DNA from 2 places in the Vibrio sp. Vb1554 genome. Region 1 is predicted to be linked to the other one. Evidence: predicted binding sites of a transcription regulator. Region 1 holds the regulator's gene; the other holds the start of a gene.
The links. The regulator MetJ, encoded in region 1, represses methionine synthesis genes. The targets are predictions, from matches to a motif close to TTAGACNTNTANANGTCTAA.

Region 2: the regulator MetJ is predicted to act here: its motif matches at 2,063-2,082, upstream of metH (methionine synthase).

What each region holds. Positions count from the first base shown of each region.
Region 1 covers NZ_JAWPOJ010000032.1:798-4,512, reverse strand. The annotation lists gene R8N28_RS20020 (O-succinylhomoserine (thiol)-lyase) at 1-1,148, opposite strand, end outside; gene metJ (met regulon transcriptional regulator MetJ) at 1,374-1,694, shown strand; gene R8N28_RS20010 (malic enzyme-like NAD(P)-binding protein) at 1,807-3,084, opposite strand; gene bfr (bacterioferritin) at 3,291-3,715, opposite strand, start outside.
Region 2 covers NZ_JAWPOJ010000050.1:464-4,178, reverse strand. The annotation lists gene metH (methionine synthase) at 1-2,014, opposite strand, end outside; gene R8N28_RS22785 (cation:proton antiporter) at 2,206-3,537, shown strand.

The sequences.
Region 1 (3,715 bases):
TTAGCGAACGCTTGTTCTAAATCTGTGATGAGGTCTTGTGCATCTTCCAAACCGACAGACAAACGCAATAGTTGATGAGAGACCCCAGCCTCCGCCAGCGCCTCCTCACCCATTGCACGGTGCGTCATGGATGCTGGGTGGCAAATCAAACTTTCTACACCACCTAATGACTCTGCTAATGAAAACAGTTGGAGCTCTTTCACAAACACCTTTAACTGTTCAAACGAACCAGCAAACTCAAAACTCAACATAGAGCCAAAGCCCGTTTGCTGCTTTTTAGCGATGTCATGACCTGGATGTTCCGGCAGGCTTGGATGATAGATAGTTTTAACTAACGCTTGTTTCTGTAGGTAAGCCAGTACCTGCTGTGAGCTCTCTTCATGTACTTTCATACGAGCACCAAGCGTACGAATACCTCGCAGCGTCATATAACTATCGAAAGGTGTGCCCGTTGCACCAATACAATTGCCCCACCATGCAAGCTCTTCTGCATGCGCTTCTGTGTTGGTGATGATTACCCCACCAATTACGTCCGAATGACCGTTGATGTACTTTGTTGTGGAGTGGATAACAAAATCCGCACCTAGCTCTAAAGGTTTTTGGTACACGGGTGTCAAAAAGGTATTGTCCACCGCAACTAACGCGCCGACTTGTTTCGCTTTTTCACAAGTAGCTGCAATATCCACTACGCGAACCAGAGGGTTTGACGGAGTTTCTAGCAAAATGAGTTTTGGTTTTTGTGCCAATGCAGCATCTAAAGCCTGTTCGTCTGATTGATCGACAAACTGAACCTTAAAATCGCCTTTGTTAGCTCGGGTATTAAAAAGACGATAGGTACCACCATAACAATCGTGAGGAGCAATAATGAGATCATCTGGGCCGAGAAAAGCGGAAACCCATAAATTTAATGCCGACGTACCGCAGTTAGTAACAACCGCTCCTTTTCCAGACTCAAGTTCAGATAGCGCACTTTCCAACAGTCCGCGGTTTGGATTACCAGATCGTGTGTAATCATACTTGGGCACTTCACCAAAAGCAGGAAAACCATAGTTAGTGGAAAGATAAATAGGTGGAACGACAGCATGATATTGGCTGTCTGATTCAATACCAGTGCGTACTGCAATGGTCGCAGGTTTGCGAGTGCTCATGGGTGTATCCTTTCACGGGTAATGACTTCTAAATAGGAATGCGCTATATCTAATGAGTAACATAAAGTGATCAACACGCTTCCTTTGCTGTTATGTTCACTTTACTCGTCAAAAAATGAGACGTCAACACTTCTAGACGTCTATATGTCTTTGCTTATGGCGGTAAATGCAGCTAAAATCAGCACCTAAATTATTTTTAACCGATTACATAAATGAAGGTGTGCAATGGCTGACTGGAATGGCGAATACATTAGCCCATATGCAGAGCACGGCAAAAAAAGCGAACAAGTAAAAAAAATTACCGTCTCTATCCCGCTAAAAGTTTTAAAGGTGCTAACTGATGAGCGTACTCGCCGTCAGATCAATAACTTACGCCATGCAACCAATAGCGAATTGCTATGCGAGGCATTTTTGCACGCGTACACAGGTCAGCCACTTCCGACAGATGAAGACCTTCGTAAAGACCGTCCTGATGATATTCCAACAGAAGTAAAAGCGCTGATGACGGAAATGGGCATCGAATTTGAGTCATTCGACGAAGAATAAAAAAGCCTGATAAGAGGTTTCAGGTAATGACTCTTGCCTCGAGCCAAATGAATGACATAAAAAATGGGACGCAATAGCGTCCCATTTTTGTGTATCACACCTGAAAGATATATTACTCTGCCATGTAGTTTTCAGGCATCTCGATACGAGCTACACCTGAATTAACCGCCGCCTGAGCAACCGCTTTTGCAACACGCGGTAGCAAACGTGAATCCATTGGTTTTGGAATAATATAGTCCGCACCAAACTCTAGCTTATCAACACCTGCAGCCTTCAATACGGCTTCAGGTACAGGCTCTTTTGCTAGCTCGCGAATCGCCTCAACGGCTGCAAGTTTCATTTCATCATTGATTTCACTTGCACGCACATCAAGAGCACCACGGAAAATGAATGGGAAACACAATACGTTGTTAACTTGGTTAGGATAATCACTACGGCCAGTACCCATGATCAAGTCATCACGAACTGCGTGAGCAAGTTCCGGCTTGATTTCAGGATCCGGGTTAGAGCATGCGAACACGATTGGCTTATCAGCCATCAACTTCAACGCTTCCGCTGGCAACAGGTTTGGACCAGATACACCTAGGAACAGATCTGCACCTTCAATTACGTCTTCTAGTGTGCGCTTATCTGTATTGTTCGCAAATAACTGCTTATATTCATTAAGGTCATCACGACGAGTGTGAATCACACCTTTGCGATCTAGCATGTAGATTTTTTCGCGCATTGCACCGCATTTGATCAGAAGCTCCATACACGCTACAGCGGCAGCGCCAGCGCCAAGACAAACAATTGTTGAATCTTCAAGTTTCTTACCTTGAAGTTCGATTGCATTCAGCATACCCGCTGCCGTTACAATAGCAGTACCATGTTGATCATCGTGGAATACTGGTACATCACAACGCTCAATCAAACGTTTTTCAATCTCAAAACAGTCTGGTGCTTTAATATCTTCAAGGTTGATACCGCCAAAAGTGTCTGCAATGCTCGCAACAGTATCCACAAATTCATCGATCGTGCGGTGCTTAACTTCAATATCAATAGAGTCAAGACCAGCAAAACGCTTAAACAGTAACGCTTTACCTTCCATCACAGGCTTAGATGCAAGTGGACCTAGGTTACCTAGACCTAGAATAGCGGTACCGTTAGAAATAACAGCAACCATGTTCCCTTTTGCAGTGTACTTGTACACGTTATCCGGGTTTTGTGCGATTTCACGCACTGGCTCTGCAACACCAGGGCTGTATGCAAGGGCAAGATCACCCGCCGTTTCCGCAGGCTTTGTCAGTTCGACAGCAATCTTTCCTGGAGTTGGATAAGCATGGTAATCCAATGCTTTTTGGCGATGTTCTTCTTCTGGAGTGGCTGCTTGGTGGTTGTCTTCAGACATGGACGTTTCTCTTTTTTATTTTTAGGTAAGGGGGCATAAATTCTATCGGATAGAAATCAAACTTCATAGGCAAGATTGCGAGCAATATCCTTAAAAAGCCGATAATAAAAGAGATTAGACCAGATAACGGGGTTAAGCACCCGATTTTCGAGTCAGGTGCTCTTTCTTCTTACTATTATTGGAGTATGCAAACTCAGAAAGTATCGTTACTCTTCGTCCACGTATTGCGCTTGGAGATAATTCTCAATACCAGACATTTCAATCAAGCCAAGTTGCGTCTCTAGCCAATCAACATGTTCTTCTTCATCTTCAAGAATATCTTGGAAGAGATCTCGAGACACATAATCTCGAATGTCTTCAGCGTAGGCAATCGCATCTTTTAAATCTGGAATAGCCGCCATTTCAAGCTTTAAGTCACACTCGAGCATTTCCTTGGTATCTTCACCAATCATCAACTTACCTAAATCTTGTAGGTTCGGTAAGCCTTCAAGGAACAAAATACGCTCAATTAGATGATCGGCATGCTTCATCTCATCGATAGATTCGTGATATTCCTTGTCTGCTAGGTGCTTTAAGCCCCAGTCTTTATACATTCGGGCATGAAGAAAATACTGATTAATAGCGACGAGCT
Region 2 (3,715 bases), on a different contig from region 1:
TTCCTTTCACTAACGCGTGCTCTAAGCGCTTTTCAACAGGCCAAGTTCTCCACTCAAGTGCAGAGGCATCCTCCTCTTTACCTACCCCTTTGCCTGCATATTCCGCCGCGATATCTAACAATCTCTCAGTGGCGTCATCACGACGGTTAAGAACGACATCTTCCACAGCCTCACGCAATTTTTCAGGCACGTTATCGTAGATTTCTAACTGACCCGCATTCACAATCCCCATATCCATACCATTTTTAAAACAGTGGTAGAGGAACACCGCGTGAATCGCTTCACGTACATAGTTATTGCCACGGAAAGAGAATGAGACGTTAGAAACACCACCCGAGATCATCGCATGTGGTAAATCACGTTTGATATCGCCAACGGCTTCAATGAAATCCACCGCGTAGTTATTATGCTCCTCGATCCCCGTAGCAATGGCAAAAATGTTGGGGTCAAAAATGATGTCTTCTGGTGGAAAGCCCACTTCATCAACAAGAATTCGGTAAGCGTTGGTACAAATTTCTACTTTGCGCTCACGTGTATCTGCTTGCCCAATCTCATCAAACGCCATCACAATCACAGCCGCACCGTAACGGCGGATCAACTTAGCTTGTTCAACGAATTTCTCTTTGCCTTCTTTGAGAGAGATCGAGTTAACAATGCCTTTGCCTTGGATGCACTTAAGACCGGCTTCAATAACCTCCCACTTGGAAGAGTCAACCATGATTGGTACTTTTGAGATTTCAGGTTCTGACGCACAAAGGTTTAAAAAGCGAACCATACAAGCTTGTGCATCCAACATGCCTTCATCCATGTTGATATCGATAATTTGAGCGCCATTTTCAACTTGTTGACGAGCCACATCGAGCGCTTCATCGTACAGCTCTTCTTTAATTAAGCGCTTAAAACGCGCAGAACCGGTTACATTCGTACGCTCACCGACATTGATAAATAAAGAGTCTTTATCAATAGCGAGTGGCTCCAGGCCAGACAAGCGACAAGCAACGGGAAGTTCAGGTAATTGACGAGGGGCGATATTTTCAACCGCGAGTGCCATTTGGCGAATGTGCTCAGGAGTTGTACCACAACACCCACCAATCAAGTTTAAAAAGCCACTTTGAGCCCACTCTTTAACATGCTTAGCCATATCTTCTGGCGACAAATCGTATTCGCCGAATGCATTCGGAAGCCCAGCATTTGGGTGAGCGGAAACAAAAGATTCTGATATACGCGAGAGCTCTTCAACATAAGGACGCAGTTCATCCGGGCCAAGTGCACAGTTCAAACCAAACGAAATCGGTTTAACATGACGTAATGAGTTGTAAAACGCTTCTGTGGTTTGACCGGATAATGTTCTACCGGAAGCATCAGTAATAGTCCCCGAGATCATCACAGGTAACTCAATACCCATCTCTTCAAACACACTTTCAACAGCAAATGAACAAGCCTTAGCGTTAAGCGTATCGAAGATGGTCTCGATAAGAATAAGATCAGAACCACCTTTAATCAGCGCTCGAGTCGATTCAGAGTAAGCCTCAACTAACTCGTCGAAAGAAACATTTCGATATCCAGGGTCGTTTACATCAGGAGAGATAGAACAAGTGCGGTTCGTCGGCCCTAAAACCCCTGCGACATAACGCGGTTTATCGGGTGTTTTTGCGGTCCATTCGTCTGCAACTTCACGTGCAAGCTTGGCAGCAGCAAAGTTAATTTCTTCACTTAGGCTTTCCATCTCGTAGTCAGCCATCGCAATGGTTGTTGCGTTAAACGTGTTGGTTTCGAGAATATCTGCACCCGCTTCTAAATATGCAGCGTGAATGTCCTTGATAAGTTGAGGCTGACTTAGAACCAACAGGTCGTTGTTACCTTTTAGATCACAATGCCAATCCGCAAAGCGCGTTCCTCGATAGTCTTGCTCTTCAAGTTTGTACCCTTGAATCATGGTTCCCATACCACCATCAATCAAAAGAATACGTTGCTTCAATTGAGCTTCAATCTGTTGTCTTACGTTACTTCCCACAGTACAGCCTCATTCCTTTAGTTATCTTTCCATCCTATCACACAAACTTCAGGAGTCTAGACGTCTAAACGTGGAATTAATGATTATTTTATCTCCTTCTTAACTTACAAAATAATCACGAAAAAATGTTTGCTATTTAAGCAGCATCAGCCGAGAATTCCATTCATAAAATGTTACAAATAGAGAGCTCTATGTCGGTCTATCATACTTTATGTTTTCTATCCGCAGCTGCGATGCTAATTGCTTTTGTAAACAGCAAGATAGGAAAGATGCAAACCACCATTGCGATTACCGCAGGTTCAATGGTGCTTTCACTTCTAATCTTAATTGCGGGTCAAAACAACTGGTTCCATCTCACCGAAATTGCGACGGAGACGGTCACAAGGATTAACTTCGAAGATTTCTTGCTCAAAGGCATTCTTGGCTTCTTACTATTTGCTGGTGGACTAGGCATCAAACTCCCGAACCTTAAAGATCAGAAGTGGGAGATCACTGTTTTAGCCCTTGGAGCTACACTGTTTTCTACGTTCTTTATTGGATTTGCGCTGTATGGGTTTTGTCAGTTAATTGGCATCCAATTTGATTTGGTCTACTGCTTACTATTTGGTGCTCTAATATCGCCAACTGACCCAATCGCTGTATTGGCTATTGTGAAAAAACTCGATGCTCCTAAACGTATCTCCACTCAGATTGAAGGAGAATCGCTCTTCAATGATGGCTTCGGTTTGGTTATCTTCGTCACTCTATTTACGATTGCATTTGGCACTGAGGCACCAACTGTAGGTAGTGTCACCTTACTCTTCATCCAAGAAGCTATCGGTGGTATCGCATATGGTTTCGTCCTCGGTTTGCTATTCCACTACTTGATCAGTGCCACCGATGATCACTCAATGGAATTGTTACTTACCATTGGTGTCCCAACAGCAGGTTACGCATTTGCTGAATACATCCATGTATCAGGCCCACTCGCAATGGTTGTATCCGGTATTATGATTGGCAACTGGACACGCTTTATTGGCTTTTCAAAAGAGAGTGAAGATCACCTTGACCATTTTTGGGAGCTTGTTGATGAATTCTTGAATGGCGTGTTATTCCTACTGATCGGTATGTCGATGCTGCTATTTGAATTCCACAAAGAAGACTGGATCATGATGGCTATTTCAGTCCCTCTTGTACTAGCAGCTCGCTATCTAAGTGTATTTCTTTCTTACATAGGCTTTAAACGTTACAGAAAATATAATCCATGGTCAGTGCGTATTTTGACGTGGGGCGGTTTACGCGGAGGCCTAGCACTAGCGATGGCACTTTCTATTCCATCTGGTATTTGGGTGATTCAAGATAAGTTAATCGATGTAAAAGAGATTATTCTTGTAATGACCTACTCCGTCGTTGTTTTCTCTATCCTCATTCAAGGCTCAACAATCACCCCAATGATTGAAAAAGCAAAAGCAGAAGAGAAGAAGATGGAAGAGAACAACCAAGCAATAACCACTCCGGAACATACGGAGCCAGTGGACTCTTAAAGACACGTAACTTAATAAATAAAAAGCAGCTACCTAGCTGCTTTTTTCATAACTAATTTTCAGACTCCCCTTCAAGGACGAGTGCTCCTTATTCTTTGATATACCTTCAAATATACTAAGAATCGCTACGCTGCATTTTCATAGATACTAACTATTGCCGATAGATAGTATTCATAGA